Regions from separate parts of the Amycolatopsis australiensis genome, predicted to be linked through region 1. Evidence: predicted binding sites of a transcription regulator. Region 1 holds the regulator's gene; the other holds the start of a gene.

Region 1 (15,687 bases):
CCCAGCGTCAGTTGTAGAGCGCCCATCGTTCGGGTGCCTTTCGTCCGGATGATTCGTGGTGGGTTAGCCGGCAGACTAATGCTTCCTACCGATGAGTAACCCGTTGAGTGGCCCTAAGTCCCACCGATGTGGTGTACGTCGCTCTTTGTTTTGGGACGATCGTTCAGGTAGTTTTCACCCTATGGGTGCGTACCTTCTCCTCGCGCTGGCGATCGCCGCCGAGGTCTCCGCGACGGTCTCGCTGAAGCTCTCGGAGGGCTTCTCGAAGCTCGGACCGTCGATCGTCGTGGTCGTGGGGTACGCCGTCGCGTTCGTCGCGCTGTCGTACGTGCTGAAGATGGGGTTGCCGATCGGCGTCGCGTACGCGATCTGGGCCGCGGCCGGCGTCGCCCTGGTCGCGATCGTCGGCGTCGTGTTCCTCAAGGAGCCGATCAACGCGGCGATGATCGCCGGGATGGCGCTGGTCATCGGCGGCGTGGTGCTGATCGAACTCGGGAGCGCGTCGTCGTGAAACTGCAGGTCGACGGGCGTAAGGCGCGCGGCGAGAAGCGGCGCGCGGAGATCATCGAAGCGACCCTGCGCGTCATCGAGCGCGACGGCGTCGCGGGCGTGACGCACCGGACGGTCGCGGCCGAGGCAGGCGTCCCGACGACGTCCACGACCTACCACTTCTCGTCGCTGGACGACCTGCTCATCGCCACGCTCATCTCGTGCGCCCGCGACATGGCCACCGAGGTCTACTGGATGATCGACCGCGCCCGGTCCCGTGGTTCCCGCGGCGCCGAAGAGGTCGCTGGCCTGCTCGCGGAGGCGTTGGGGCCGCGGCGCGGGCGCACGATGGCGGAGTACGAGCTGTACCTGCTGGCGGCGCGGAAGCCGGAGCTGCGCCCGGCCGCGCGTCGCTGGCTCGACGTCCTGACGTCGATGGTCCGCCACGACGACGAAGTGGCGTTCCGGGTGTTCCTCGCGGGCATCGACGGGCTGCTGATCCAGGGCCTGATCGACGACGAGCCGCCGTCGGCGGAAGAGCTGCGTCCGGTGGTGGACTACCTGCTGAAACCGCGTTGACCGGCTGGTTAGCGTCGGGGCATGCGGATCTTCGGTGAGTACGAGCTGGACGACGACCGGGCACGGCTGGACCTCGACGTGGTGTGGCAGTTCCTCTCGACCGAGGCGTACTGGGGCCGCTGGCGCACGCGTGCGCAGGTCGAGGCCGCCATCGACGGGTCATGGCGGGTCGTCGGTGCCTACCGCGGCGGCTCGATGACCGGATTCGCCCGTGCCTTCTCCGACGGCGTCTCGTCCGCCTACCTGGCCGACGTGTTCGTCGTCGCCTCCGCGCGCGGCAGCGGCCTCGGCAAGGAGATCGTGCGCGAGATGATCGACAACGGCCCCGGCGCCGGCTTCCGCTGGATGCTGCACACCGCCGACGCGCACGGGCTGTACCGGCAGTTCGGCTTCGCCGAGCACACCAAGGGCCGTTACCTGGAACGCGAGGGCGTCAACACGGAAAGCCTGCGCTGAAGGACGTAGTAGAGCGCGCCGGGGACCGCCAGCCCGATCAGCCACGAGACGTCCGCGCCACCCAGCAGCGGCGCCATCGGGCCGACGAAGACCCCCTCGACGTTCGAGAACGGGATCTGCACCGCGATGCCGGCGAAGTACGCGATCAACGCGGGCGCGGCCCAGCGTCCGTAGCGGCCGTTGGGGTCGTACACGGCTTCGAGGTCGTAGGACTCCTTGCGCACCAGGTAGAAGTCGACCAGGTTGATCGAGCTCCACGGCGTCAGGAAGTACAGCAGGAAGTCCAGGAACAGGATGAAGTTCCCGAGGAACTCCCCGCGCCCGAGCACCGCGATGACACCGCCGAGCACGCCGACGACGGCGATGTACGCGACGCGTGCCTGCTGGGAGAGCGCGGCTTTCCGGCTGAACGCGGTGAGCGCCGTCGCGACGGTCATGTAGCCGCCGTAGATGTTCAGCACGTTCACCGTGAACTTGCCGAGCGCGATCGCCAGCAGCAGCGGGACGAGGAGGGCCTCGCCGCCGAGCCCGACGACGTACGCGACTTCGTGGCCCTTGAACGCCTTCCCGGCCACGGCGTACGCCAGCGCGCCGAACGACATCGCCCACGTGGCGCCGAGAACGGTGCCGCCGTAAGTCCACCAGAAAGTGGCGCGGACCGACGTGCTCGACGGCAGGTAGCGCGACGTGTCGGCGACGTACGGGCCGAACGTCAGCTGCCAGGACGCTGTCAGGGAGAGCGCGAGCAGGAACTTCGGGAAGTCGAGGACCGGGGCGTGCAGGACGGTGCCGAGGTCGTGGCCGCCGACCAGGCGGATCGTGAGGTAGACGAAGACGACCACGCTCAGCGCGGACGCCACCCAGCCGAAGCGGTGGATGAGCCGGTACCCCACGATCGCGATGAGCGCGGACGCGGCGGCGTACACGCAGATCGCGGCGTCGGTCGGCAGGCCGGTGATCTGCGCGACGGCCTGCCCGCCCAGCACGTTCCCGCTGGCGAAGTACCCGAGGTACATCACGACGACGAGCACCAGCGGGAGGATCGCGCCGTACACGCCGAACTGCGCGCGCGACTGGATCATCTGCGGAATGCCCAGCTTCGGCCCCTGGGCGGCGTGCAGGGCCATGGGGATGCCGCCGAGGACGTTCCCGCACAGGACGGCGACCAGCGCCCACAGCGGGTGCACGCCGACGAGCACGGTCAGCGCCCCGGTGACGGCCGACGTGATCTGCATGTTCGCCGCGAACCAGAGCGTGAAGAGGCTGCGCGGGTGGCCGTGCCGTTCGGTTTCCGGGACCGGGTCGATGGACCTGCGTTCGAGCGCTGCCGCCACGGGCTACCTCCACTGCGTTGTGCCTGGAGGTATTAACCGCGCCGGCGGGCGCCGGTCCTAGATCGGCGGACGCGATTCTGTCTGGTATTCCAGACGACCGTACCCGGTGAACCCCAGCCGCCGGTACAGCGCTTCGGCGGCCGTGTTGTGGTCGGCCACGCGCAGGGTCACCCGCCGGTCTTGCGCCCAGCTCAGGACCGCCCGGACCAGCGCCTCGCCGACGCCTCGGCCGCGGGCGTGCGGAGCCACCCACAACGTGCCCAGTTCGACTTCGCCGTCGCGCGGGAAGCCGGTCGCCATCCCGACGGCGCGTCCGTCGAGGTCGGCGACGACGTTGAAGGAGTTCGCGAGACGATCTCGCCAACGGCGTTCGGGGGCGTCGTGCCAGTCGGCGAGGGTCGCGGTGAACGCGCTCGGCGCGTCGCGCAGCGCGGCCAGGCGCAGGTCACGCCACTCGGCCCAGTCGTCGGGGCCGACGATCCGGATCACCGGGCCAGGCTAGCCGGGCCCGGCGCCGTTGGCGATCCGCAGCGGCGCCGGCCCGCCCGAACTTCAGCCCTTGTTCTCGTAAACCGGCGTGATCACCGCGCGCGCCAGCGTGTGGCCGAACATGTTGAAGCCGAGGAACGCCGGGGTCGCGTCCTCCGGCACCTCCAGCTTGTCGACGTCCAGCGCGTGCACGGCGAAGTAGTACCGGTGCGGGCCGTGGCCGGGCGGGGGCGCCGCGCCGAGGAACTGCTTGACCCCGCCGTCGCCCTTCAACGTCACCGCGCCCTCCGGGAGGCCGGAGCCGTCGCCCGCGCCGGAGGCCAGCTCCGTCACCGAGGCCGGGATGTTGAACACGGCCCAGTGCCAGAACCCGCTGCCGGTCGGGGCGTCCGGGTCGTAGCACGTCACCGCGAAGCTCTTAGTTTCCGCCGGGAAGCCCTCCCACGCCAGGTGCGGCGAACGGTCCTCGCCGCCGGCGCCGAAGATGCCGGAGAGGTGGGGCGTGGCCAGGGTTTCGCCGTCGGCGACGTCGTTGCTGCGCAGGGTGAACGACGGCACTTCGGGCAGGGATTCGTACGGACCGGGTGCTTGCGGCATGGATCCTCCTGATCACGAAACGGGAGCCTGGCGCCAGGTTAGGCCCCCGGCCCGCCCCCCGCGTGTCAGGGACGGATCTCAGGGTCTTTCGGGGGGATACCCCCATGTACCGGCCCCGCACCCGGCCATAACGTTCTTCACGCAGAGGAAACATCACTGAGGGGACCAACGACCATGGCGCGCCCGCTACTGGCACTGGGTGGCATCGTCCTGATCGGCGTCGGCCTGGCGACCGCGTTCGGCTGGGGCTGGGGATCGGACTTCGAGAACACGAAGACCCTTTCGGAGACCATCCGGAGCGTGAAGCTGGAAGGCGACTCGGGTTCGGTGAAGATCCGCACCGGCTCGGGACCGGCGAAAGTGCGCGAAAAGGTGAACTATCACTGGCGGAGCAAGCCGGGTGACACGTTCTACCGCGTCGACGGCGACCAGCTCGTGCTGACCGACTGCGGGAACAACTGCTCGGTCGACTTCGAGGTGGTCGTGCCGTCCGGCGTCCCGGTGACCGGCCGGATGGACTCCGGCGGCCTGGACGTCGCCGGCGTGGCGAGCGTGGACGTCGAGGCGGACTCCGGCCACGCCCGCATCGAGGACGTCGCCGGCCTGGTGAAGCTGCGGCTGCAGAGCGGCGGGATCGACCTGCGGGACGTCGGCGCGGTCCAGCTGCACGCCGATTCCGGCGGCATCAAGGGCATCGGCGTGCGCGGTCCCGTCGACGTGACGTCCGAGAGCGGCAGCGTCGAGTTCACGCTGACGGAGGCGAACGACGTCAAGGTGCGGGCCGACAGCGGCAGCGTCGACGTCGAGGTGCCGGGCGGTCCGTACCGCGTCGTCGGCGGCAGCGACAGCGGGCACCGCTCGATCGACGTCCCGACCGACGGTTCCGCGCCGCACACGCTCGACCTCTCGACCGAGAGCGGCAGCGTCACGGTCCGCGCGGCCTGACCTTTCTCACTACGGATTCCTTACTACGGGGGCGTTTTCACCATGGGCAAGATCGAACGACGCGTGCTGGCGGCCGCGTTGCTGGGGGCCGTCGCGATGTTCGGCGTAGTCGGGTTCACGCGGGGCGAGGAGCCCGCGGCGCCGGCGCTGGGGGTGCCGGTCGCCGCGGAGTCCCACTTTCGAGTGACATCGTCGGCCGGTGTCCCCGCGGAAGTCGTTGTGCAGCAAGGAAACCCGGATTTCTTCCTCTCCTCCTGGACCGGCCGCCGCTCCTGATTTGTCGGTGGTCGCTGTTAGGAAGGAAGCACGCCGAAGGACGGCGTGCAGGGGAGGGAATCGGATCATGGACGTGCGCCGGGTCGTCGCGGTCGTCGCGGTCGTCGCGGCGGTCGTGGTCATGGCGGCGGTACCGGCCGTCGCCGCGGCGTCGCCGGTGGCCTGGCGGCCGTGCGGGACACCGCAGGAGCCGTCGGCCGAGTGCGCGACGGTCGAGGTGCCGATCGACCGCGGGCGGCCGGAGCTGGGCGCCGCGCGGCTCGCGCTGGCGCGGCTGCCCGCGCTCGATCCGGCCCACCGGTTCGGCTCGCTGCTGGTGAACCCGGGCGGACCGGGCGGCTCCGGCGTCGGGTTCGTGCAGTTCGGCGGCCTGGCCTCGCCGGACCTCGCGCGACTGCGGCAGCGGTTCGACATCGTGGGCTTCGACCCACGCGGCGACTGGTTCAGCACGCCCCGCATCACGTGCGACCCGGCGACGCTGTTCGATCCGGCGCTCGACCGGTTCCCGTCGTCGCGGGCGGGCTTCGACGCCCTGGTGGCGCACAACCGGAAGGCGGGCGAAGACTGCCTGTCCCGCACTGGTCCGCTGCTGGCGAACGCGGACACGCAGAGCGCGGCGGAGGACATCGAGACGATCCGGGCGGCGCTGGGCGAGCCGAAGATCTCGTGGCTGGGGCTCTCGTACGGCACCGAGCTGGGCGCGGTGTACGCGTCGAAACACCCGGACCGGGTACGCACGATGGTCCTGGACGGCGCGGTCGACCATGCCCGGCCGCTGCGCCAGGCGATCCTCGAGGAAGCGGCGGCAACCGAAGACGCGCTGGTCCGGTTCGCGAACTGGTGCCGCGGCTCGGCGGAGTGCGCGTTGCACGGCCACGACGTCCTCGGCTTCTACGACGACGTCGTGGCCCGCGCCGCCCGCGGGACGGTGTGGGCGAGTGACCTGGGCCGCCCGGCAACGGCCGACGAGATCTCGGCCGGCGTCTACAACCACCTCTACATCCGTGAGGAGTGGCCGGCACTGGCCAAGGCGCTGGCCGCGGCGGGCGGCGAGTTCCCGGACGCCCGCAAGCTGACCGAGCGGAACCAGTTCCTGACCCCCATCTACGGGGCGTACCGGGCGATCGGCTGCCACGACTTCCCGTCGCCGTTCACCGGGCCGGCGGACATGGGCGTGATGGCCGGGCTGCTGCGGGCGGTGGCGCCGCACAGCTGGCGGTACTCGGAGTACTGGGACTTCACGAGCGGCTGCACGGGCTGGCCGATCCCGGCGAAGAACCCACCCCAGCCCCACCCGGTCCGCGGGGCTCCACCGATCCTCGTGGTCGGCGGCGCCCACGACCCGGCAACCCCGCTGGCCTGGGCCCGCGGCCTGGCGGCAAGCATCGAGGGCGCGGCGCTGCTGACCCGCATGGATGACGGCCACACGGGCCTGTTCAACTCGCCGTGCGCCCGGGTGGCGGAGGTGAGTTATCTGGTGACCGGGGTGCCTCCGGGGCAGGGGATGGTCTGCCGGTGAGTGGTCTACCGGGCCAGAGGCCGCAGGGCTGAGGCCCAAGGCGGGGCCAGGGCCAGGGGAGCCAGGGCGAAGGCCGGGGGGTGAGGCCCGGCCAGGGGGCGGGGCCGGGGCTGAGCCGGGAAGGGGCCGGGGGTGAGGCCCGGCCAGGGGCGGGCCGGGGCTGAGCCGGGACAGGGGCCGGGGCTGAGCCGGGACAGGGGCCGGGGGTGAGGCCCGGCCAGGGGCGCGGCCGGGGCTGAGCCGGGACAGGGGCCGGAGGCGAGATCAGCGCCAGGGCGGGGCCAGGGCCAGGTGTGGGGTGGCCTGCGGGTAATCAGCCCACGCCGGGCGGCGAGGCACCCCGGTGGTCCGGTTCGCGGCGATGCCGGCGGCCAGAACCCCGCCGAGCCACCGGCGACGCCGCGACCAGGCCATACCCGCCCGTGAGCGGGGTCACACCCGGTCGGGGCGCCCCGGCGGCGGACCCGGGAACAAGAACCCGTATCGCCTCGTTAGGCTGGGTACGAAGGTTGAGCGCAGTCGACTCAAGTCCTGCTTGACGAGGTGCGTGAAGGCCGGATAGAACTTGCCAGAGCCCCGCTCAAGGTGGGGACGAACGTGCAGGTCACGATCAGAGCAGGCTTACACAGGAGGAAAGCACCATGGCGCGAGCGGTCGGCATCGACCTCGGCACGACCAACTCGGTCGTCGCCGTCCTTGAGGGCGGCGAGCCGACGGTCATCGCCAACTCGGAAGGCTCCCGGACCACCCCGTCGATCGTCGCCTTCGCCAAGAACGGCGAAGTGCTGACCGGTCAGCCGGCGAAGAACCAGGCCGTGACGAACGTCGACCGGACGATCCGGTCCGTGAAGCGGCACATCGGTACCGACTGGAAGACCGAGATCGACGGCAAGGCCTACACCCCGCAGGAGATCAGCGCGCGCGTGCTGATGAAGCTCAAGCGCGACGCCGAGGCGTACCTGGGCGAGGAGATCACCGACGCGGTGATCACCGTCCCGGCGTACTTCGAGGACGCGCAGCGGCAGGCCACCAAGGAGGCCGGGCAGATCGCCGGCCTGAACGTCCTCCGCATCGTCAACGAGCCGACCGCCGCCGCCCTGGCGTACGGCCTCGACAAGGGCGAGAAGGAGCAGACCATCCTGGTCTTCGACCTCGGTGGCGGCACCTTCGACGTCTCGCTGCTGGAGATCGGCGAGGGCGTCGTCGAGGTCCGCGCGACCTCCGGTGACAACCACCTCGGTGGTGACGACTGGGACGAGCGCATCGTCAAGTGGCTGGTCGACAAGTTCAAGGCCGCGAACGGCATCGACCTGACCAAGGACAAGATGGCGCTGCAGCGCATCCGCGAGGCGGCGGAGAAGGCCAAGATCGAGCTGTCCAGCTCGAACTCGGCCAGCATCAACCTGCCGTACATCACCGTGGACGCGGACAAGAACCCGCTGTTCCTCGACGAGACGCTCTCGCGCGCCGAGTTCCAGAAGATCACCTCGGACCTGCTCGACCGGACCAAGGCGCCGTTCAACAACGTCATCCGGGACGCGGGCATCTCCGTCGGCGACATCGACCACGTCGTGCTCGTCGGTGGTTCCACCCGCATGCCGGCCGTCGCCGAGCTGGTCAAGGAGCTGACCGGCGGCCGCGAGCCGAACAAGGGCGTGAACCCGGACGAGGTCGTCGCGGTCGGCGCGGCCCTGCAGGCCGGTGTCCTGAAGGGCGAGGTCAAGGACGTCCTGCTGCTGGACGTGACCCCGCTGTCGCTGGGCATCGAGACCAAGGGTGGCGTGTTCACCAAGCTCATCGAGCGCAACACCACGATCCCGACCAAGCGCTCGGAGATCTTCTCCACCGCGGACGACAACCAGCCGTCGGTGCAGATCCAGGTGTTCCAGGGTGAGCGTGAGATCGCCGCGCACAACAAGAAGCTCGGCATGTTCGAGCTGACCGGTCTTCCGCCGGCTCCGCGTGGCGTGCCGCAGATCGAGGTCACCTTCGACATCGACGCGAACGGCATCGTGCACGTGACCGCGAAGGACCTGGGCACGAACAAGGAACAGTCGATGACCATCACCGGTGGCTCCGCGCTGCCGAAGGAGGACATCGAGCGGATGGTCAAGGACGCCGAGGCGCACGCCGAGGAGGACCGCAAGCGCCGCGAGGAGGCGGAGACCCGCAACCAGGCGGAGACGCTGGTCTACCAGACCGAGAAGTTCCTCAAGGACAACGACGACAAGCTGCCCGACGACCTCAAGGGCAAGGTCAAGTCCGCCATCGACGAGGCCAACGAGGCGCTCAAGGGCACGGACTCGACCAAGATCCGCGAGTCGATCGAGAAGCTGAACGCCGCTTCGCAGGAGCTGGGCACCGCGCTGTACGCGAACGCGAACGCTGACGCGGCGGCCGGTGCGGCCGGCGCTTCGGGCGCGGCCGGCGGCGACGCCGGTGCGGCCGGTGGCCAGGCCAAGGCCGATGACGTGGTGGACGCCGAGATCGTCGAAGAGGACGAGAAGAAGTGACCCACAGCTACGACGAATCCGAGAACCAGGGCCGCGGCCCCGAGGAGCCGGTGGTCGTGCGGGATCGGCGGCGGGTGGACCCCCAGACCGGGCAGGTCCGCCCGTCCGGCCCGGCCCACGCCGCGCCGGAGCCGGAGGAGGCGCCCGTGGAGCACGCGGGTCCCTCGCTCGGGGAGTCCATTGTGGACGAGTCGGTGTCGGTCGTCTCTGACGTCGAGAAGGAGCTGGCTGAGCGCACCGCCGACCTCCAGCGCCTGCAGGCGGAGTACGCCAACTACCGCAAGCGGGTCGAGCGTGACCGCGAGGCGGTCGTGCTCGGCGCGAAGGCGACCGTGGTGAACGACCTGCTGCCGCTGCTCGACGACCTCGAGCGGGCCGAGCAGCACGGCGACCTCACCGGCGCGTTCAAGGCGGTCGCCGACAAGCTCGTCAGCGGCCTGCAGCGGGCGGGCCTCGAGTCGTTCGGCACCGAAGGCGAGGCCTTCGACCCGAGCGTGCACGAGGCCGTGCAGCACAACACCTCGCCGGACGTGGCGGGTCCGACGGTCACCGTGGTCATGCGCCGCGGCTACCGGTTCGGTGACCGGGTGCTGCGGGCGGCGCTGGTCGGGGTCACCGACCACGAGCCCGCGGGCCCGGCCGAGCACCCGCCCGTCGGTGGCGAGCTGCCACTCGACGGCGGACCCGATGAGCAGCAGCAGTAAGCAGTATCCGGTTCAAGTGGGAGGAGGAGACGCCCGATGAGTGCACGGGAATGGATCGGTAAGGACTTCTACCGTGAACTGGGCGTCTCCTCCGACGCCACCGCGGACGAAATCAAGAAGGCCTACCGCAAGCTGGCCAAGGAGAACCACCCGGACGCCAACGCCGGCAACGCGCAGGCCGAGCAGAAGTTCAAAGCGGTTTCCGAGGCCTACGGCGTGCTGTCCGACCCCGCCAAGCGCAAGGAGTACGACGAAGCGCGGCGGCTGTTCGGCGGCGGGGGCGGGTTCAACTTCCCCGGCGGCGGCGGTGCCGGCGGCTTCGACGTGGGCGACATCTTCGGCCAGGCCGGCGCCGGTCAGGCGGGCGGTTTCGGCGGGCTCGGCGACATCCTGGGCGGGCTGTTCGGCCGTGGCCGGGCGTCGGCGGGCGCGACGGCGAACCGGCCGCAGCGCGGCGCCGACGTCGAGACGGACGTCCGGATCGACTTCACCGAGGCGGTCAAGGGCGCGACCCTGCCGCTGCGGCTGTCGAGCCCGGCGACCTGCGCCACGTGCGGCGGCAACGGTGCCCGGCCGGGCACGTCGCCGCGGACCTGCCCGACCTGTGCCGGGGCGGGGCTGGTCAGCCGCAGCCAGGGCGCGTTCGCCTTCTCGGAGCCGTGCCGCGACTGCCGCGGCCGCGGCACGATCATCGATGACCCGTGCCCGGAGTGCGGCGGCGAAGGCGTGAGCACCCGGACCCGCACGCTGACTGTGCGGATCCCGCCGGGCGTCGACGACGACCAGCGGATCAGGCTGGCCGGCCAGGGCGAGCCCGGCCGGGGCGGCGCGCAGGCGGGCGACCTGTACGTCCGGGTGCACGTGGCCCCGCACGCGCTGTTCGGGCGCAAGGGGCTCGACCTGACGATCACCGTTCCGGTGGACTTCACCGAGCTGGCGCTCGGCACCACGATCACGGTGCCGACGCTCGAAGGCAAGGTCTCGCTCAAGGTGCCGCCGGGCACCGCGAGCGGACGGGTGCTGCGCGTGCGCGGCAAGGGCATCGCCAAACGCGACGGTTCGCAGGGTGACCTGCTCGTCACCCTCCAGGCGGCGATTCCCGCCAAACTGGACGGCAAGGCGCGCGAAGCACTGCAGGCGTACGCCGAGGCGATGGCCGGGCACGACCCCCGGCCCGAGATCACCGAGCTGCTGCAAGGTAGGTGAGAAGGATGTTGGGCGGGATGCCCCCGGAAGGCGACGAGGAAACCCCCGTGTTCGTCATCTCGGTAGCGGCGCAGCTGGCCGGGATGCACGCGCAGACGTTGCGCACCTACGACCGGCAGGGCCTGGTGTCCCCGGGCCGCACCGCCGGTGGCGGGCGGCGCTACTCGATGCGGGACATCGCGCTGCTGCGCGAGGTCCAGCGCCTCTCGCAGGAGGACGGCGTCAACCTGGCCGGCATCAAGCGCATCATCGAGCTGGAGAACCAGGTCGACGCGCTGCGGGCCCGGGTCAGCGAGCTGACCGAGGAACTCGCCGCGGCGTACGCGGCGGCCGAGCAGGCCGCGGCGGCGGCGCACGCGTCCTACCGCCGGGACCTGGTGCCGCTCAACCAGCAGACGGCGATGGTGGTCTGGCGCCCCAAGCGCCGCTGACCCAGCCAAGCGACGAAGGCCTCCCCGGGCGACCGGGGAGGCCTTCGCGCGTCAGAGCTCCAGCCGCGGCCAGGCGGCGAGGTCGTCCAGCATCCGGCGGTCGTGCGTCGCGACGACCACCGCGGCCGGCGTGGTGAGCAGGGCTTCGGTCAGCTCGTCGACGAGCACTGCCGACAGGTGGTTGGTCGGCTCGTCGAAGATCAGCACGTCCGGCCGCGTCGCCAGCCGCAGGGCCAGGTCGAGCCGCCGCTGCTGGCCCTGGGACATGCGCCCGACTGGAGTCCTCAGTGCCTCGGTTTCGAGGAGCCCCATGCCGGAAAGCGGAAGCGCGGCACGTTCGAACAGCTGACGAGCGGTGAGGTGCTCCGGCCACGCCGGGACTTCCTGGCCGATCAACGCCACCCGCGCGCCGGGCCGGTGCCGGACCGCGCCGCTCGTCGGCGTGAGCTGACCCGCGAGGACCGACAGCAGCGTCGACTTTCCCGCGCCGTTCGGTCCGGTGACGAGCAGCCGGTCGCCGTGGTCGAGTGCGAGCGTCACCGGACCGTCAAGGCGCCCTTCGACGCGGACACCGGTCACGCGCACCAACCCCGTGCGCGTGCGGGTGCCGAGGTCGGGCCAGCGCAACGACATCGGCGGCTCCGGCACGGTCACGCGGTGCGCCTCCAGCGCCGCGCGTTCCCGGTTGAGCGCCTGGACGACACCGGGAGCGCGGGTCTGGCGCTGGTGCCGCCCGGTGCCCTTGTCCGGTCGCCAGCCGGTGCTGAGCCGGTCGCGGGCCTGCGCCACCGCGACCGTGAGCTGCCGGTGCGTGTCCTGCTGTTCCTCGAATTCCTGCACCCAGCGCTCGCGGTCGCGGCGACGGCCGTCCTGCCAGGCGTCGTAGCCACCGGCATACCGGCGCGGGCGGCCGTCCTGGCTGGGATCGAGGTCGAGGAACTCGTTCGCGACGTCGGCCAGCAGGGCACGGTCGTGGCTGACCAGCACGACGCCGCCGTCGTGGGCACGCAGGCGAGCGGTGAGGAAGGCCAGGCCGTCGGCGTCGAGGTGGTTGCCGGGTTCGTCGAGCAGCAGGAAGTCGTGCCGGGCGCCGAGCAGGCAGGCCAGACGGACGCGGTAGCGCTGCCCGACCGAGAGCGTGTCCAGTTCGCGGGTCCGGTGGGTGCAGGCGTCGAGGGCTTCAAGGGCGACGTCGACGCGGCGTTCGGCGTCCCAGGCGTCGAGGCGCGTGGCCACGTCGAGTGCGGCGGCGTAACGATCTTCGGCGCCTTCGGCCGCGAAGTCCGCTGCTGCCGCTTCGAGTTCTCGCAGTGCGTTGTGGGCTTCGCGCAGGGCTTCGGTGGTGAGCGTGCCGACGGTCTCGCCGGACCGGAAGGGCAGCGCCTGCCGGGCGAGGCCGATCGTGCCCGTCCGGTGGACGGTGCCGTGGTCGGGCGCCCGCAGCCCGGCGAGGACGTGCAGCAGCGTGGTCTTGCCGCGCCCGTTCTCACCGACGATCGCCAGCCGCGAACGGGCGGAAACGGTGACGCTCACGTCGTGCAGGACGCGGCGGGAGCCGAGCGTGACGCCGACGCTTTCCGCGCGCAGGTGGGCGTGTTCGGTCGCAAGGGGGTTCAAAGGATGCTCCGCAGCTCTGGAGGGAGCCGGGCAGCACGAGAGCGGCCGCCCGGCACGGGCCGGAACGGCGGGCAGGGAAAGAAATCGGTGCGCCGCCGTCAGCGGCGGTTCCGCAACCTCATGAAGACGGGACGCGAGTACATGATCGCGAGGCTAACGCGCCCCGCACGCCGCGGCGAGCGAATATCGGCGCGTGCGGGAACTCGGGTGCGCAGCAGACCGCGAGTGGCCCCTCCCGGCCACTCGCGGTCCGCGCCGCGGGATGTCACGCCTTGAAGTTCAGCAGCTGCTTGACCTCCGCCGTCCGGGACTCGATCACGCGCCGCGCCAGGTCGCGGGCCTGGGTGTTCACCCCGCCCGCCGGGCCGTTCTCCGTCTGGGCCAGCTCCACCGCGCCCTGCTGCTGGCCCGTCAGCACGTCCAGGAACTTGCGCGTGAACTCGGCGTCCGGTGCCTTCCGCAGATCCCCGACCAGATCCGGCGACGTCATCTTCATGCCGCCGTGGCCCGCGTGGACCTGGGGGTTCATGTCCATCGTCTCGGGCTGTCCCCACGCTCGGAGCCAGCCCCGCATGTCCTCGGTCTCGGTCCGCTGAGTCGACTCGATCGCCGCGGCCAGGACCTTCAGCTCGCCCGGCACCTGGCGGTCCGCGGCCAGCCGGACGATCTCGATCCCCTGCTCGTTCTGGGGAACCAGCATCTGCAGGAACATCACGTCGGCCGCGTTGTACGCGGGTGGGGCCGCCGTCGCGCCGCAGCCGGCCAGCAGCAGCGCGACGACGGCCAGCAGCACTCTCATTGACGCTGCCACAGCGCCGGCGTGTTCGGCGGCTCCCAGCCCGCGATGGCCGTGTGCGGCTGGATGCAGCGGTAGCTCACGCCGTTGTACGTCACGACGTCACCCACCTGGTACGCCGTGCCGGCCGTCCACGTGCCGCTCGACGGCGGCGTCGACGTGGTGGGCGGCGCCGTCGTCGTGGTGGTCGGCGGCCGCGTCGTGGTCGTGGTGGGCGGCGGCGTGGTCGGGCCACCGCCGCCGATCTGGAGGTCGACGCAACTGTAGAACGCGTTGGCCGTGTCGGAGATGTTCCAGATCGCGAGGACCTTCACCCGGCCCGAGTAGCCCGCCAGGTTCACCGTGTGCGAGACGGTCGACGGCGGCTGCTGGTTGTTGCCGGGGATGTTCGCGACGCGCGTGTTGCCGATGTAGTACTCGTAGTTCGCGGTGGCGTGCCGGGCGGTGAACACCCAGTTGAACGTCACCGTCGTGCCCACGGACTTCGCGGGCCACGGCTTCGACTCGTCCGACAGCTCCGCGAAGCGGGAGTTGCCGCCGTCGCAGCTTCGCAGCCCCTTGGGGCCTTCGACGCTCTGGGGCTCATAGACGATGTCACCGCAGTCCGGCACCTTCCCGGCCGCGCAGTTGGCCTGCCGGCTGGGCGGGTCCGAGACGTATCCGTGGGCGCTCGCGACGGTGGCGGGGAGGACGACGACCAGCACCGGGGCGAGCAGGACACCGGCGGCGGCCGCGACGAATTTTCTGTTCCAGGTCATTTCGGCTCCTCGAGGGGGAACAGCGTCGTTCCGGGGAGGCGAACGAGCACATCCGGGCGGATGTGGTCTAGACCATAAGGAGAATCGGGCACAACGGTCAACGAACTACCGCCGTTCGGTGAATCCGCTGCTCCGCTCGGCTCAGTGCGAAGGTCGGGCCGGTTCCTGCAGGTGTTCGCCGAAGAACGACGTCACTCGGCGCCACGCGTCTTCGGACGCTTCGTGGTGATAGGTGAATCCGACGACCTTGAGCAGCAGGTTCAGCGGCGGCGCGACCTCGATCTTGTTGGCGAACCCGTGGCTGGCGCCCGGATACTCCTTGACGTCGTGCGGGATCTCGCGCTCGGTGAGCGCCGCTTCGAGCTTCGCCGCCGCGCCGCGCAGCGAGAAGTCCTTCTTCCCGAAGCTCGCGACGATCGGGCACGCGTCGTCGAGCACGGAAAGGTTCTTCGGCAGCTGGCCGTAGTAGGGCGCGGACGCCTCGAAGCCACGTGCCGCCGCCACGAGCGCGAAGCCGCCACCCATGCAGAACCCGGCGATGCCGATTCGGCCCGTGCAGTCTTCGCGGCCGGCCAGCAGCGTGCGGGCCGCCTCGATGTCGTCGAACGTGCGGCCCTGGTTGGCGAACATGTCCGAGAACACCCGGCGTACGCAGTGGCGCATGCCCCCACGCGCGTACAGGTCCGGGCTGAGCGCGAGGAAGCCCTCGGCGGCGAAGCGGTCGGTGATGTTCTTCGTGTCCTGGCTCAGCCCGAACGCGTCGTGGATGAGCACGACGCCCGGGTGCGGCCCCGCGCCCGCGGGCTCCGCCAGGTAGCCGCCGATGGTGCCGTCCGGAACCGGAATGGTCATCTCCATATCGGCGAAGATAGCGAGAAAGCCGTCGCCGCGCGTGGCCCGCTGAGAGTTCCTCAGTCGAGGGTGAACGGGTCGTAGGCGACGCGTTCCAGCTCGACGCCGTGCGCCAGCAGCTTCGCG
Region 2 (15,687 bases), 800 kb from region 1:
CCCGACCCGGACGCCGAGCCGCTGACCTGGGGCCGCGTCCGGCACGAGAAGGACCCCCTGGCCGTGGCGCAGCGCTGGCGGGCGATCGCCGAGGAGAAGAAGCTGTCGATCCGCGAGCTGGTGATCGAGGTCACCGCGCGCCAGCAGTTCGTCGGAACCCCGTCGACGATCGCTTCGACGATCGACGAGTACGTGCAGTCCGACGCGGCCGACGGGTTCGTCCTGGTGCCGCACCTGACGCCCACCGGGCTCGACGAGTTCGTCGAGAAGGTCGTGCCGCTGCTGCAGGAGCGCGGCGTGTTCCGCACCGAGTACACCGGGACGACGCTGCGCGAGCAGCTGTTCTAGGCCGAAGCGCCCGCGGCTACGGCGACTGCCTTCACGTAGTCGCCGTAGCCGGACTTCGCCAGCTTCTCGCCCAGCGCGTAGCACTCGTCGGCGTCGATGAAGCCCATCCGCAGCGCGATCTCCTCCAGGCACGCGATGCGCACGCCGGTGCGGTGCTCCAGCACCTGCACGAACTGGCCGGCTTCGAGCAGCGAGTCGTGCGTGCCGGTGTCGAGCCAGGCGAACCCGCGCCCGAGGTCGACCAGCGACGCGCGGTCCTGGCGGACGTACGCGAGGTTGACGTCGGTGATCTCCAGCTCGCCGCGCGCCGACGGCGTCAGCGAACGGGCGATGTCGACGACCTGGTTGTCGTAGAAGTACAGCCCGGTGATCGCCTTGTTCGACCGCGGCTTGGCCGGCTTCTCCTCGATGGTCAGCAGCTTGCCGTCCGCGTCGACCTCGCCGACGCCGTAGCGCTGGGGGTCCTTGACCGGGTAGCCGAACAGCACACAGCCGTCGAGGTCGCGGACCGCGGCCTGCAGCCGGCCGGAGAAGCCCTGGCCGTAGAAGATGTTGTCGCCGAGCACGAGCGCGACGTCGTCGCCGCCGATGAAGTCCGCGCCGATCAGGAAGGCCTCGGCCAGCCCGTTGGGGCTCGGCTGCTCGGCGTAGGAGAACGAGACGCCGAACTGGTCGCCGTTGCCGAGCAGCTTGCGGAAGTTCGGCAGGTCGGCGGGGGTGGAGATGATCAGGATCTCCCGGATGCCGGCCAGCATCAGCACCGAGATCGGGTAGTAGACCATCGGCTTGTCGTAGACGGGCAGCAGCTGCTTCGACACCGCCTGGGTGATCGGGTGCAGGCGTGTCCCGCTGCCTCCGGCCAGCACGATGCCCTTCATCCGGCTGCCTCCCTGTCCGTGGTCACGACCCGTCCACCCTACGGGGCCGGGTGGACGGGCCGATCGGGAAGCACTAGAAGGCCGGTCCCTTGCCGAAGAAGGCCTTGCAGCCGGAGTCGTACTCGGTCGCGATCTCCAGCACGTTCTGGCCGTCGTCGACCGGCAGCAGCGTCGAGGAGTAGTTGGGGCAGAAGTTGTTGTAGATGCCGGTGATGTGCACGGGCGCGGGCAGTTCGTACCAGTCGCCGCTGCCGAAGTCGTCGTTGGCCAGCAGCACCTGCCCGTTGTTCGGCTGCGGCTCGCCCTTGGCGTTGGTGTAGATCTGCCCGACCATGACGATCCGGACGCCGTTCGGGCCGCCGGGGAACAGGGTGATCGTCTGCGCGTGCTGGAAGTAGTTGCCGTTCGCGGTGGTGACGCGGGTGCCGGGATCGGCCGGGTCGCCCCAGTTGGCGCCGTCGGGCGAGATCTTGAAGTAGGGGTCGCAGTAACGGTCGCGGAAGTTGCAGATCTCGTAGGCGAAGTAGTAGCGGCCGTCGGGCAGCCGCCGGATGATCGGCATGCCGGGCCGCACCCGGTCCGGCGGGATCGCCATGGTGAGCTGCTTGGTGCCCCAGCTGATGCCGTCGGTGGAGGCGACCCGGTTGAGCACCTGCGCGTACTGCGGCGCCTGCGTCTCGTCGGCGAAGTGGAGCCAGAGGGTGCCGCCGGCGTCGACGGTGAACTCGGGCTCCCAGATGCCGTCGATGTTGTGCGACCGGGCGGCCTCGGCGAGGAAGGTCCACGAGCGCCCGCCGTCCTTGCTGGCCCAGACCTTGATCCCGACGCGACGCTCGGCCCCGCCGTCCTGCCGGTAGGAGGCGGCCCAGAGCAGCGTGCCGGCCCGAAGCCGTCCAACGCGCTGCGGCAGTTCGTAGAGCGTGCCGCAGCACAGCCCGAGCCGGCCGTCGGGATCGCGGATGGCGCCGATCTGGTGGAAGGACTCGCCCTCGTCGGTGCTTTCCATGATCGGAGCGAACTTGCCACCGGAGTCTTCACTGGTGAGCGAGGCGACGATCCGTCCGCGTCCGACGACGGAGTGCTCCAGCCGGATCAGCCGGGCGTAGGAGCCAAATCCGGGCAGAAGCTGCTTACGCTCAGCAGCGCGGGCGGGTATGGGTGTTGTTACGACCACGCAGAGTGACAAGACGAAGGCGAGCAAGCGGCGCATCCGGACCCTCTCCACGCAGTGACGGCGCGATTACAGCACGCGGAACCGGACTGGTGGGGGCGGTCACGCGGGCGTTTAGCGCGTTCGAGGGGTTTGATGTGCACTGCCGGGTGACGTGCTCACCGAGGGTCGCGGGCACCCGGCAGCCGGGTGCCCGCGGCGCGTCACCGGTAGTTGGTGAACTGCAACGCGATCTCGAAGTCCTTGCCCTTCAGCAGGGCGATGACCTCCTGGAGCTGGTCCTTCTTCTTGCCCGACACCCGCAGCTGGTCGCCCTGGATCTGGGCCTGCACGCCCTTCGGGCCTTCGTCACGGATGAACTTCGCGATCTGCTTCGCCTTGTCCGAGGCGATGCCCTGGAGGATCTTGCCCGAGATCTTGTAGCTCTTGCCCGACAGCGCGGGCTCGCCCGCCTCGAAGGCCTTCAGGGAGATGCCGCGCTTGATCAGCTTCTCCTTGAACACCTCGACCGCGGCCAGCGCGCGCTCCTCCGTCTCGGACTCGATCGTGATCGCCTCCTCGCCGGCCCAGCTGATCGTCGTGCCGGTGCCGCGGAAGTCGAACCGCGTGCCGAGCTCCTTGCCGGCCTGGTTCAGCGCGTTGTCCACCTCCTGGCGGTCGACCTTGCTCACGACGTCGAAAGAGGGATCCGCCACGTGTCCTCACACCTCGTACTCGCTTGTCAGGGGCCACCCAGCCTAGTCCTGGGTATCCCGGTTGACCCCCGCCGGGAGCCGTTGGGTAAGCTTCTCCCCGGCCGGTGAGACCGGCCTGGGCAGGTTACCCAAGTGGCCAAAGGGATCTGACTGTAAATCAGACGGCTCAGCCTACGGGGGTTCGAATCCCTCACCTGCCACCCACGAGAATCAGCCTGGTGATCCGTCGCCAGGCTGATTTCGTTTATGTGACGAAGGTACGGTGACCCTTGGCAGCACCCGGCTGGCTGACCTCGTCGCCGATCGCCCATCGCGGTCTGCACGGCGACGGCGCGGAAGCACCCGAAAACACGATGCCCGCCTTCGCACGCGCCCTCGAAGCGGACGTCCCTTTCGAGTTCGACGTCCAGCTGAGCCGGGACGGCGTTCCCGTCGTGCTGCACGACGCCGACTTTTCCAGGATGGCCGTCAACGGCTCCGGGCCGGTCCGGGAACTGGACTGGGCGCGGATCGGCGAGCTGCGGATCGGCGCCGCGGAGGAGCGCGTCCCGCGGCTCGACGACGTGCTGGAGCTGGTGAACGGCCGGGTGCCGGTCGTGGTCGACGTGCGCCGCTGGGGTTTCGACCGCTCGTCGGCGCTTGAACGCGCCGTTACCGAGCGCCTGCGTGGCTACCCCGACGCCGCCGTCGTCCAGTCCTTCGACCCGGTCGCCGTCGGGCGGTTCCGGCGGCTGGTGCCGGATCGCGCTGTCGGCCAGGCGTCCGGGTCTCTCCCGTCCGCCGGCCCGGTGAAGGCCCTCCTGGGGCGGATGATGCTGACGAACGCCGTCATGCGGCCCGACTACCTCGCCTACGAGCTGGCCGCGCTGCCGGATCCCTTCGTGACGTTCTGGCGCACCGCCCGCCGCCCGGTGATCGCCTACACCGCGCACTCCCCCGAGGAGGCCGACCGGGCTTCGCGGCTTGCCGACGGCTATTTCTTTTCCGGATTCGTGCCGGGGACCCGCGCCTGATCGCGTGCGTTTCCGTTGCGGTCGTGCACGTTGTGGGCCGGAAAGGCCAAGTCGGCGAAGAAGCTATCCGCTTCCCGCTTGCGGATGTCGATCAGCTTCCGCGCGAACTCCCTGGTGACTTCGATCTGACGGGGATCGGGTGCGCTGTCGCCGTTCGCCGTGTTGTCCAGATCGCCGTGCCAGTCCCACCACGCTTCGGTGATCGCCCGCTCGGTGTTGCGCAGGAGGATCCAGGACTGGTCCCAGCGGTAGAACGCCCGCAGGGCGGTGACGCCGGCGACCACGACACCCGCCACCGACACGGCCAGCTTCGTGCCCGGGAAGTCCAGGGTCGCCAGCAGTGGCAGGCTGGCGCCGACGACGATCACCGTGATGCCGCTGAGCCGGAAGAACCGGCGGTGCCAGGTGGCGCGCGAGTTGTAGAAGCTGCGCAGGCGCATCGCGTACGTTTCGACGGCCACCGGGTAGCCGAGCGACTTCGGGTCGGGCAGCGCGTGGGGGAACGGCGGTCGGAACTTCATGGGACGATCCTCCGGCACGACGGCCTTTTCAGGGAAGTCGCGTTTGCCGACAACTGCCGCCGGAGGCGATCAACGACGCGAGCCGGACGAGGTTCAACCGGGAAACGGCAACACGGGGAAGCCGCGGATTTTTCCGTCGGGAATATCGAAGAAAAGCCGTTCGCCCACGGCGGGCCCGGTCGCAGCCGCAGGACACGCTCTCGCCGCTTGACCGGCGCGACACGAAAACCGCCCGCTCGGCACCGGCTACCTCATCGCCGGGCACCGGCTCTCGACGCAAGGCGAACGGCCGGTTTCCCCTGGGGTGAGGGGAAACCGGCCGTTCTTCAGGTGGCGGCGCTCGGGGTTACGCCGCCTGGGAGACCGGCGTTGCCGCCGGGGTCAGGGCCAGCTCCAGGACCTCGCGGACGTTCGCCACCGCGTGGACGTCCAGCTCGGCCAGCACCTCTGCCGGGACGTCGTCCAGGTCCGGCTCGTTGCGCTGGGGGATGATCACCGTCTTCATGCCCGCACGGTGCGCTGCCAGGAGCTTCTGCTTCACGCCGCCGATCGGGAGCACCCGGCCCGTCAGGGACACCTCGCCCGTCATCGCCACGTCCGCGCGGACCACCCGGCCCGACAGCAGCGATGCCAGCGCCGTCGTCATCGTGATGCCCGCCGATGGCCCGTCCTTCGGGACCGCGCCCGCCGGGACGTGGACGTGGATTCCGCGCTTGCGCAGGTCGCCCACCGGCAGCTCCAGCTCCGCGCCGTGGGAACGCAGGTACGACAGCGCGATCTGGACCGACTCCTTCATCACGTCGCCGAGCTGGCCGGTCAGCTGCAGACCCGACGCGCCGGACTCCTCGTCCGCCAGCGACGCCTCGATGTACAGGACGTCACCGCCCGCGCCGGTCACCGCCAGGCCCGTCGCCACGCCCGGGGTCGCCGTGCGCTGGGTCGACGCCGGGAGCGACGACTCCGGCAAGTGCCGTGGCCGGCCCAGGTAGGTCTCCAGGTCCGCGGCGTCGATCGAGAGCGGCAGCGACACCTCGTCCAGTGCCACCTTCGTCGCGATCTTCCGCAGCACCTTCGCGATCGTGCGGTTCGCGTCGCGCACGCCCGCCTCGCGGGTGTACTCGGCCGCGATGCGGCTGAACGCGGCGTCCGTGAAGACGACGTCCGAAGCGCCCAGGCCGGCGCGCTCCAGCTCGCGCGGGAGCAGGTGGTCGCGGGCGATGGTGACCTTCTCGTGCTCGGTGTAGCCGTCCAGCGTGACCAGCTCCATGCGGTCCAGCAGCGGGCCGGGGATCGTCTCCAGCGCGTTGGCCGTCGCCAGGAACACGACGTCGGACAGGTCCAGCTCGACCTCGAGGTAGTGGTCGCGGAACGTGTGGTTCTGCTCCGGGTCCAGCACTTCGAGCAGCGCCGCGGTCGGGTCGCCGCGGTAGTCGGCGCCGACCTTGTCGATCTCGTCGAGCAGCACGACCGGGTTCATCGAGCCGGCTTCCTTGATGGCGCGGACGATCCGGCCGGGCAGCGCCCCGACGTACGTGCGGCGGTGACCGCGGATCTCCGCCTCGTCGCGGATGCCGCCCAGCGCCACGCGGACGAACTTGCGGCCCATGGCCTTCGCGACGGACTCACCCAGCGACGTCTTGCCTACCCCGGGAGGGCCCGCGAGGGCCAGCACGGCGCCCGAACGGCGTCCGCCGACCGGGCCGAGGCCCGATTCCGCACGGCGCTTGCGCACGGCCAGGTACTCGATGATCCGTTCCTTGACGTCGTCGAGCCCGGCGTGGTCGGCGTCGAGCACCGCCCGCGCCGCCGCGATGTCGTAGACATCCTCGGTGCGCTCGTTCCAGGGCAGCTCCAGTACGGTGTCCAGCCACGTGCGGATCCAGCCGCCCTCGGGGGACTGCTCGGACGTGCGGTCCAGCTTGTCCACCTCGGCCAGCGCGGCCTTCTTGACGTGCTCGGGCAGGTCGGCGGCCTCGACGCGGGCGCGGTAGTCCGTCTCGTCGGCGGTGCCGTCGAGCTCGCCGAGCTCCTTGCGGATGGCCTCGAGCTGGCGGCGCAGCAGGAACTCCTTCTGCTGCTTCTCCATGCCCTCGGCGACGTCCTTGCGGATCGTGTCGGTCACCTCGAGCTCGGCCAGGTACTCCTTGCTCCACTCCAGCGCCTTCTCCAGGCGCGCGGTGACGTCGAGCGTCGTGAGCAGCTCGAGCTTCTGCTCGGCGGACAGGTACGGCGCGTTGCCGGACAGGTCGGCGACCGCGGAAGCGTCTTCGACCTGCTGGACGGCGTCGATCAGCTGCCAGCCGCCGCGCTGCTGGAGGATCGAGATGACGACGGCCTTGTACTCGGCCGCGAGCTTGGCGGTCTGGTCGTTCGTGGTCTCGGGGGCGTCCTCGGCGTGCACCCAGCGGGCGGCGCCGGGGCCGTCGGCGATCCGGCCGACGAGCGCGCGGCCGGTGGCGCGCAGCAGGACGGCGGCCTTGCCGCCGGGCACGCGGCCGATGCGCTCGACCGTGGCGACGGTGCCGAACTCGGCGTACTCGCCGTGGACGCGCGGGACGATCAGGACTTCGGCCTTCGCGGCCGCGGAAGACCGGATGCCGGGGAAGGACGCCTGGCTCGGCGTCTTGGCCTGGGCGGACTCCACCGCTGCCCGCGTCTCGGTGTCGGTCAGGTCGAGCGGGACGACCATGCCCGGGAGCACGACGTCGTCATCGAGCGGGAGCACGGGCAGGAGGCGGGTGTCGGACATGTGCACTCCTCGTGTAGTTGAGTCTGCCTTGCTCAACTCTCCGATGGGTGTGTTTGTTTCCCGGAGTGCGTTCGCCCACAGCGATCACGAAAAGCGCAGGTCAGGGCGCTGGACGACGTGCGACGGCACACCACGCGAAGGGCCGCGTCTCGGCGTCGATCGGCGTCGGCGGTGTTTCCGGACGCCAGTCCGGCAGGGACGTCATCCCCGGCGGGAGCAGCGGCCAGCCGCCGAACCAGGGGAGCAGGTCCTCCGCCGAGCGCAGCCACGCCGGGTTCGAAGTGTCCTGGTACGCCTCGATGAAGCGGCGCACCTCGGCCGCGCGGTCCGGCGGGGCGTCGTCGCGGCACGTTCCGTGCGTCAACGCGAGCCAGCTGCCCGGCGCCAGGCGGGAGCGGTACGTCGCCATCAGCTCGTCCGGCTCGTCGGACGGGCCGATGAAGTGCATGACCGTGATCATCAGCAGGCACACCGGCCGCGACCAGTCGATCAGCGACGTCGTCACCGGATCCGCGAAGATCTCCGCCGGCCGCCGGATGTCCTTCTCCACCAGGCCGGCCCAGTCCGACGCGCCTTCACGCTCCAGAATGAGCCGCGAGTGCGCGGCCGCCACCGGCTCGTAGTCGACGTACACCACCGACGCCCGCTCACCGGACGGGAGCCGGTCGCGGACGATCTCGTGCACGTTCCCGGCCGTCGGCACGCCGGAGCCGAGGTCGACGAACTGGCGGATGCCGGCGTCCATGGCGGCCGACACGACCCGGTTCATGAACGCCCGGTTCTGCCGCGAGATCGGCCGGATCAGCGGCCACAGCTTTTCGACGCGGCGGCCGAACTCGCGGTCGACCGCCCAGTGGTGCGACCCACCGAGGTACCAGTCGTAGACGCGCGCCGCGGACGGTTTCTCGATGTCGACCCCGGCGGGCGCGACCGGCGCGGTTTCGCTCATGCGCCCGGCTTCTCCGCCACGGCGCACCACGCGAACGGGCGGGCCTCCGCCTCCAGCGCGTTGATCTTCCGGTCCGGCCGCCAGTCCGGCAGGTGGACGATGCCCGGCTCGAGGATGGTCCAGTCGCCGAACAGCGGCTCGATCTCCTCCCGGTCGCGCAGCCACACCGGGTTGCTCGTCTTCCGGTACTGCTCGACGAACCAGCGCAGCCCCGCCAGGTGCGGGCCCTCGCCGTCGCCCTCGCTCATCTGCGAGATCGCCAGCCAGCTGCCCGGCGCGAGCGCGTCCCGGTACGCCTCCAGCAGGCCCTCGGGGTCGTCGTCCGGCCCGACGAAGTGCAGCACCGCCGCCATGATCAGGCAGACCGGCCGCGAGAAGTCGATCAGCCGCTGCGTCTCGGCAGCCTGCAGCACCGCCTTCGCGTCCCGCATGTCGGCCTGGACGATCCCCGCCCACTCGGTCGCCACGCTTTCCTCGAGGATCAGCGTCGCGTGCGCGACCGCGACCGGCTCGTAGTCGACGTAGACGACCTTCGCGTCGTGGTCCTCCGGCAGCTCGGCCTCGACGACCTCGTGCACGTTCCCGGCCGTCGGCACGCCCGAGCCGAGGTCGATGAACTGCCGGATCCCGGCTCGCAGGGCCGCCCGCACCGCGCGGTTCATGAACTCGCGGTTCTGCTTGGAGCCGGGGCGCACCAGCGGCCACTGCTGCTCCATGCGCCTGCCGAACTCGCGGTCGACGGCCCAGTTCTGCGTGCCGCCCAGGTACCAGTCGTAGATCCGGGCCGCCGACGGCTTCTCGGTGTCGACGCCTTCCGGCGCTCTGGGCGCGGAATCCCGCTGATCGGCCACTTCCCGGCTCCCCTCGCTCTGGCGGAACCAGCCTATAAGGACGCCGGCCCGGCGGTAATCCGCCAGTCGTTCACCGAACGGCTGGTCGACGCTGCCAGTACGTCCACAGCGGCCGGTACCCCTGCGCGTACCAGAACGGTGTCGAGAGCGGGTTCGCCGCCGCGTGGTGCAGGAGGACGACGTCGGCGCCTTCCTCGTCGAGGACGTGGTGGGCGTGCGCCGCCAGCGCCGTGCCGACGCCGGACGAGCGCGCGGCCTCCGCGACCGCCAGCGACGACAGGTAGCCGACGCGGGTCGCGGCGACGCGGTCGCGGATCCAGCCGGTCTCGCTGGGGTGCTGGACGTTCACCATGCCGAGCGCGCGGCCGTACAGCTCGGCGATCCACAGCGGCGGCTCCGGCCGGTTCAGCTGCTCGGCGAGGTCCTTGGCCATGATGTCCTCGACGCCGGTGCGCCAGTTCACGGTGCCGTACTGGGCGTCGTAGGAGTGCAGTTCCATGCCGAGCGCGACGACGGTGTCGAGGTCGGCGGGCTCGGCCCGGCGGATCTTGACCCCCGGCGTGCCGCGCGGGCTCGCCGGCACCATCCGCTCGGCCGGGCGGACCGCGATGACCCGCAGCGGCGCGAAGCCGTGGTGCAGCATTTCGCGCGCGCCGGCGGCGTCCCGGCTGGCCCGCGGGACGATCGCCGCGGTCTCCGTGTCGCCCGGCTCGGCGACCGCGCGCAGATGTTCATCCCATCGGGTGAGAAGTGCGTCGAGGGCGGCCGCCGGGTGCGGGCCGGCCAGCTGGAGGTCGAGCCGGTGCTCGGTCAGCGCCCGCCACGGCGCGTTGGGCGCGTCCTGGTCGACCTGGATGCGCGAGGCGAGACCGGACGCGGCCGAGTCGCCGGCCGCCACCTCCAGCACCACGGCGTTTTCCGCCGCCTCGAACGGAGAAGAGCCGGGGAGCAGGGGATCCACCGCCGCGAGCCGGGCCGCGTGTTCGGTGGCTATCACGTCGCTGTGCATGGGCACATTGAAGCGCTATCCGGGCCGCCGTGCGCGGAGCACCGCCCCCTGCTTCTTCCAGGGGGTCAGGGTGGGGGAGCCCCCGGTCCGGGGCCGGCGCAGTTCACCCCTTGGTCCACGCAGGTCAGCGCCATCGAGGCATTGTTAACCCTGGGGTGATCTCCTACTGTCTCGAAAGGGACACGGGTACGCCCTACGGGGTACGGTATGGCCCTTGTCCACACCCGAAGTCACGGATCAGCGCCGGTGGACAAGCCGGGAGGGAAGGTCGGATGCCGGACACGAACGCCCACGGCGACGCCGTCGCGCAGGCGCAGCCCGGGCCGGGAGCCGCCTCCGGGACACCGCCCGTCTCCGCCGAAGCCCGCACCGACGAACGCCGCTTCCGCGCGTACACGTTCGCCGTCCTGAGCCTCGGGCTCGTCGCCGCGTTCGCCGTCGGCTCGTGGCTGCCGTTCCACTGGGACAACCGGCTGCTGTGGATCGGGCCGGTGCTCGCGGTCGCGTTCCTGCTCGCCGAGCAGCTCGGCATCAACGTCGACGTCCGCAGCGGCATCTCGTGGACCATCTCCTTCACCGAGATCCCGCTCGTCATCGGGTTCTTCATCGCGCCGTTCGAGGTCGTGCTGGCCGCGCACCTGGTCGCCGGCATCGGCACGCTGCTCGCCCGCAAGGTCGCCGGCCGCGTCCTCTACAACGCGGGCGCGTTCCTGCTCGAGATCACCGGCGCGTTCGCGGTCGCCGGGCTGGTCAAGTACGCCGTCGGCGCGGGTGTCGGCGACAAGATCCCGTGGGTCGCCGCGCTGGCAGGCACGCTCACCGCGCCGCTGGTCAGCACCCTGCTCGCGCTGGCCGCCGTCCGCGTCCTGCGCCGCCGCATGCGCGTCAGCACCGCCGTGCGGCTCACCGCGCGGATCCTGGTCGTCGGTTTCGTCAACGCCTCCGTCGGCCTCTCCGGCTACCTGGTCATCTCGAACACGCCCAAGGCGTGGCCGCTGGTGCTCGCCGTCTTCCTCGGCCTGACCGCGCTGTACTGGGCGTACTCCGACCTGCTGCGCGAGCAGCGGGACATGGAGGCGCTGTCGGACGTCAGCCTGATGGTGGCGCGGTCGGGCCAGCAGGCCGCGGCGCGTCCGGCCAGCCGGGCCGACGAGCTCGTCGGCGGTGTCGACGTCCGCGAATGGGCCACGATCGCCGAGCGCATCAAGGACCAGCTCGCCGCGGGCCGCGTCGTGCTGCGGCTGCGGCTGGAGCCGAAGGACACCATGCGCGTGGTCGTCGCGGGCGACGACCTGCCGCCCGCCGACCCGGCCGCCGACGACCCGCTGCTGCGGCTGCCCGGCGCGCACGTCCGGCACTTCCGGATCACCGAGGCCAACCCCGACGTCCGCGCGGCGCTGCTCGACCGCGGCGCGCAGGAGGCACTCGTCGTCCCGCTGCGCAGCGCGAACCAGCTCCTCGGCGTCGTCGAGGCGCACGACCGGCTGTCGCGCTGGCGCGGCTTCGGCAAGTACGACGTCCAGCTGCTCGGCACGATGGCCAGCCACCTCGCGACGTCGCTGGACAACCGGCGGCTGCTCGCCACCCTGCGCCACGACGCCTACCACGACCCGCTCACCGGGCACCTCAACCGGCCGGGCTTCCGGCAGGTGGCGAAGGAACCGTTGCGGGACTTCGCGAACGCCGTGGTGCTGCGGATCGACCTCGACGTCTTCTCGACGGTCAGCGACGCGCTGGGCTACGCGTGGGCCGACCGGATGGTGATCGCCGCGGGCCGCCGCATCCGCGACGCGCTCGGCCCGGACGTCCCGCTCGCCCGGCTCGAAGGCGCGTCGTTCGCGGCGCTGCTCGTCGGCTGCCCGCCGGAGGACGCCCACGCGGCGGCGGAACGGCTGCGCCAGGAGCTGTCCGCGCCGTACCCGGTGGACCGGCTCTCGGTCGAAGCCAACGCGATGATCGGCTACGCGACGACGTCCGCGGACGAGCCCGGCGATGTCGTCGACATCGAAGGCCTGCTGCAACGCGCGGACGTCGCGGTCCGGGCCACGAAGGGCGGCGAAGAGGTCCGCGGCTACGTGCCGAGCATGGGCCAGATCTTCCTGCGCCGCTTCCAGATGGTCACGCAGTTCCGGCAGTCACTGGAAGACGGCCAGGTCAGCGTCCACTACCAGCCGAAGATCACGCTGCCGAACCGGCAGGTGGCCGGCGTCGAGGCGCTGGTCCGCTGGGTGCACCCGGAGTTCGGCAGGCTCGGCCCCGACGAGTTCGTCCCGGCCATCGAGGCGGCCGGCCTGATCGGCGTGCTGACGTCGTTCGTGCTCGGCGAAGCCCTGAAGCGCTGCCGCAAGTGGCTCGACGAGGGCCTGCGGATCTCGGTGGCGGTCAACCTGTCGGTCCGCAACCTCGGCGACGAGCACTTCCCGGAGAAGGTGGCCCGCGAGCTGGAGCGTTTCGGCGTGCCGCCCGAGCTGCTGACGTTCGAGCTGACCGAGTCCGGCGTGATGTCCGACCCGCAGAAGGCGCTGCCGATCCTGCGCGAGCTGCACTCGCTGGGCATCGTGCTGGCGGTGGACGACTTCGGCACGGGCTACTCGTCGCTGGCGTACCTGCGTCAGCTGCCGGTCGACCAGGTCAAGATCGACAAGAGCTTCGTCCTGGGTATGGGCACCGATCTGGGTGATCTCGCGGTGGTCCGGTCGATCGTCGAGCTGGGCCACTCGCTCGGGCTGACGGTGGTCGCCGAGGGCGTCGAGGAGGACGTCGCGCGCGACCAGCTGGAGGCGATGGGCTGTGACGTCGCGCAGGGCTACCTGATCTCGCGGCCGCTGCCGGAGGACCGCCTGGAGGCGTGGCTGCAGGCCCGGACGGCCCGGTCGCCGGGTCGGCACTCGGAGACCGTGCTGACCCTCCTGACCTGAGGTTTTGCGGTTACGGGACCCCGGTTGCACGGCCGGGTGACGGCCCTTGCTAATCTTTCCAAGTCCTCGCGAGAGGCAGGCCCCTTTAGCTCAGTCGGCAGAGCGTCTCCATGGTAAGGAGAAGGTCTACGGTTCGATTCCGTAAAGGGGCTCCGCGAGTGGGCGAGCTATGCTCGGGGAAAACCCGGGCTTAGCTCGCTTCGCGGTGTCCTTTGGGGGCCCAGCCCCCAAACCCCAGCCGGGGGCAAGCCCCCGGACCCCGGGGTGGGGCACGATAGGGCGGTGTAGCTCAGTTGGCAGAGCAAGCGGCTCATAATCGCTGTGTCGCCGGTTCAAGTCCGGCCACCGCTACGCGGTAACGACGGGGCTGGCCCCCGGGACCTGAGAGAGAAGGAAACGCTGTGGCTGCCACCGACGTGCGACCCAAGATCACGCTGGCGTGCGAAGAGTGCAAGCACCGCAACTACATCACCAAGAAGAACCGGCGCAACGACCCGGATCGCCTGGAGATGAAGAAGTTCTGCCCGAACTGCGGTACGCACCGGACGCACAAGGAAACCCGCTGACGTAGCGCGTTCACCAGCTTCGAAGAGCCGCCCTGGAGCACCGGGGCGGCTCTTTGCTGTTGGTAGCCTCTCCCGGTGCCCTTGGACGAGTCGTTCACCGGGCGGGTGTACCCGCCGCAGACCAGTTACGAAGTGAGCCGGGAGAAGATCCGCGAGTTCGCCGACGCGATCGGCGACGCGAACCCGGCCTACCGCGATCCGGAGGCGGCCCGCGCCGCGGGACACCCGGACGTGATCGCCCCGCCGACGTTCATCACGATCGTGAACCTGGCCGCCATCAACGCGATCGTCACCGACCCGGAGCTGGGGCTGGACTACTCGCGAATGGTCCACGGCGACCAGCAGTTCACGTACAGCCGCCCGGTCCGCGTGGGCGACCGACTGCTGCTGACAACGCACATCGACAAGATCATGACCCGAGCGGGCAACGACTTCATCAACCTGCGAGCGGAGATCGCGGACGGCGACGGCGAGCACATCGCGACGACCCGAGCCCAGCTGGTGGTCCGGGGGGAGGACGCATGAAGGTCGGCGACGAACTGCCGGGCATCGAGGTCCGGGTGACACGCGAGCAGCTGGTCCGCTACGCGGGAGCGTCACTGGACTTCAACCCGATCCACTGGAACGAGGCGTTCGCGAAGGAGGTGGGCCTCCCGGACGTCATCGCCCACGGAATGCTGACGATGGCACTGGCAGCCAGGGTGGTGACGGACTGGCTGGGCGACCCGGCCCGCCTGATCGACCTGAGCGCCCGCTTCACCCGCCCAGTGGTGGTCCCGAACACCCCGGAGGGAGCCCGGGTGGAGTTCACCGCCAAGGTAGGAGCCCTGAACGAGGACGGAACGGCCAGAATCGACCTGGTGGCGAAGTTCGAGGACAAAACGGTCCTTGGCAAGCCACAAGCACTGGTCCGCGTCTAGCGCCACAAACCGGCGAGGGCCCCGAAACACGCACCGACGAGCACCCAGCCCTCCCGCACCCCGAAGCCGTAGTCAGAATCGAGCTTCGGGGTGCCGGCGGCGGCCCTAAGGAAGCTTCAACACCGCAAGAACGGCATCAGCCATCCCCTGCTCCCCCCGCACGTTGGGGTGAAGAGGAGCGGTACGCGAGGTGGGGATAACGCCCTCGACCCACCGGGTGTCCGAAGCCGAGCAGACGTCATGCCCCTTACTCGGAGTAGCGGTATCGGCGTACCCGGCATGGTGAGCATCGGCCTGATCCTCGAGCATCTTGTTGAGCTTCCCGAGTGCCCCGCGGAAGTAGTCGACATCCCCGGACCCCACGGGAAGAACGGGCCAGCACCCGTCCCCATCGGGAAGAACGGTCGGATACCCGACCACGACGACCTTCGCCTTGGGCGCCTTGTCGTGGACGGCATCGAGCACCGCCCCGACCTTCGGAGCGGCGGCATCGATCCGTTCGGCGAGCTGATCATGCCCACCGGCGGTCAGCCGATCCCGGCACGGAGACCCGGAGGGATGCGCGGTCGCACAGGACGAAGCAAGCGAGATGAACCCGACGTCGTTCCCGCCGATCCCCAAGGTCACCAGGGTCGTCTTGGAGTCGACGGCATCGAGCTGAGCGGGATTCGTCCCATCCGACGTCTTCTGCGGCGAGGTGAGATTCGCCGTGGTAGCCCCGCTGCAGCTGACGTCGACGAACTCGGCAGGCTTCAACTTCGCGGAGACGACGTGCGGATAGTTGTCGAGCGAGCGCTGACAGCCGGCCGGAAGACCGGCCTGCCGCCCGTTGTGCGGCGAAGACGTGTAGGAGTCACCGAGCGCGACGTACCGGCCGGTGCCATCACCGGTTTCCGCCCCGGTGTCGGGCGGCGCCGACGAAGAGCCGTGATGCCACTTGTAGTACCCGAAGGCCAGCAGGCCGACGACGAGTACGACGACGAGGCAGCCGCCCCCGCTGTTCTTCGCCACCCTTCGTTCCTACCGGAGCGAGGAGGCTTCCGACGTCGGCGATCCGGGTGACTGGGGAAAGAACTGGATGAGCACGGCGGGTGGGTGA

Evidence for each region. Region 1 encodes HspR, which represses chaperone genes until heat shock. Its sites were predicted from a motif close to ANNTTGAGTNNNNNNNACTCAANNT; they were not measured.
Region 2: lon (endopeptidase La) is a predicted target of HspR. The motif match lies at 7,390-7,414, and genes of this name have one in related genera.

Annotation. Positions count from the first base shown of each region.
Region 1 covers NZ_FPJG01000006.1:1,206,401-1,222,087, forward strand. The annotation lists gene BT341_RS06945 ((Fe-S)-binding protein) at 1-26, opposite strand, end outside; gene BT341_RS06950 (DMT family transporter) at 182-511, shown strand; gene BT341_RS06955 (TetR/AcrR family transcriptional regulator) at 508-1,068, shown strand; gene BT341_RS06960 (GNAT family N-acetyltransferase) at 1,090-1,524, shown strand; gene BT341_RS06965 (purine-cytosine permease family protein) at 1,482-2,858, opposite strand; gene BT341_RS06970 (GNAT family N-acetyltransferase) at 2,916-3,347, opposite strand; gene BT341_RS06975 (YbhB/YbcL family Raf kinase inhibitor-like protein) at 3,411-3,944, opposite strand; gene BT341_RS06980 (DUF4097 family beta strand repeat-containing protein) at 4,119-4,889, shown strand; gene BT341_RS06985 (hypothetical protein) at 4,932-5,165, shown strand; gene BT341_RS06990 (alpha/beta hydrolase) at 5,233-6,684, shown strand; gene dnaK (molecular chaperone DnaK) at 7,326-9,197, shown strand; gene grpE (nucleotide exchange factor GrpE) at 9,194-9,901, shown strand; gene dnaJ (molecular chaperone DnaJ) at 9,938-11,107, shown strand; gene BT341_RS07010 (heat shock protein transcriptional repressor HspR) at 11,113-11,538, shown strand; gene BT341_RS07015 (ATP-binding cassette domain-containing protein) at 11,590-13,155, opposite strand; gene BT341_RS07020 (DUF305 domain-containing protein) at 13,421-13,954, opposite strand; gene BT341_RS07025 (lytic polysaccharide monooxygenase) at 13,951-14,709, opposite strand; gene BT341_RS07030 (dienelactone hydrolase family protein) at 14,851-15,567, opposite strand; gene BT341_RS07035 (globin domain-containing protein) at 15,621-15,687, opposite strand, start outside.
Region 2 covers NZ_FPJG01000006.1:408,571-424,257, reverse strand. The annotation lists gene BT341_RS03140 (NtaA/DmoA family FMN-dependent monooxygenase) at 1-348, shown strand, start outside; gene rfbA (glucose-1-phosphate thymidylyltransferase RfbA) at 345-1,226, opposite strand; gene BT341_RS03130 (sialidase family protein) at 1,300-2,436, opposite strand; gene BT341_RS03125 (YajQ family cyclic di-GMP-binding protein) at 2,601-3,092, opposite strand; tRNA gene BT341_RS03120 (tRNA-Tyr) at 3,211-3,292, shown strand; gene BT341_RS03115 (glycerophosphodiester phosphodiesterase family protein) at 3,362-4,105, shown strand; gene BT341_RS03110 (DUF4231 domain-containing protein) at 4,066-4,626, opposite strand; gene lon (endopeptidase La) at 4,973-7,375, opposite strand; gene BT341_RS03100 (SAM-dependent methyltransferase) at 7,476-8,324, opposite strand; gene BT341_RS03095 (SAM-dependent methyltransferase) at 8,321-9,175, opposite strand; gene BT341_RS03090 (GNAT family N-acetyltransferase) at 9,246-10,184, opposite strand; gene BT341_RS03085 (putative bifunctional diguanylate cyclase/phosphodiesterase) at 10,457-13,102, shown strand; tRNA gene BT341_RS03080 (tRNA-Thr) at 13,182-13,254, shown strand; tRNA gene BT341_RS03075 (tRNA-Met) at 13,381-13,453, shown strand; gene rpmG (50S ribosomal protein L33) at 13,504-13,668, shown strand; gene BT341_RS03065 (MaoC family dehydratase N-terminal domain-containing protein) at 13,744-14,193, shown strand; gene BT341_RS03060 (MaoC family dehydratase) at 14,190-14,588, shown strand; gene BT341_RS03055 (SGNH/GDSL hydrolase family protein) at 14,694-15,599, opposite strand.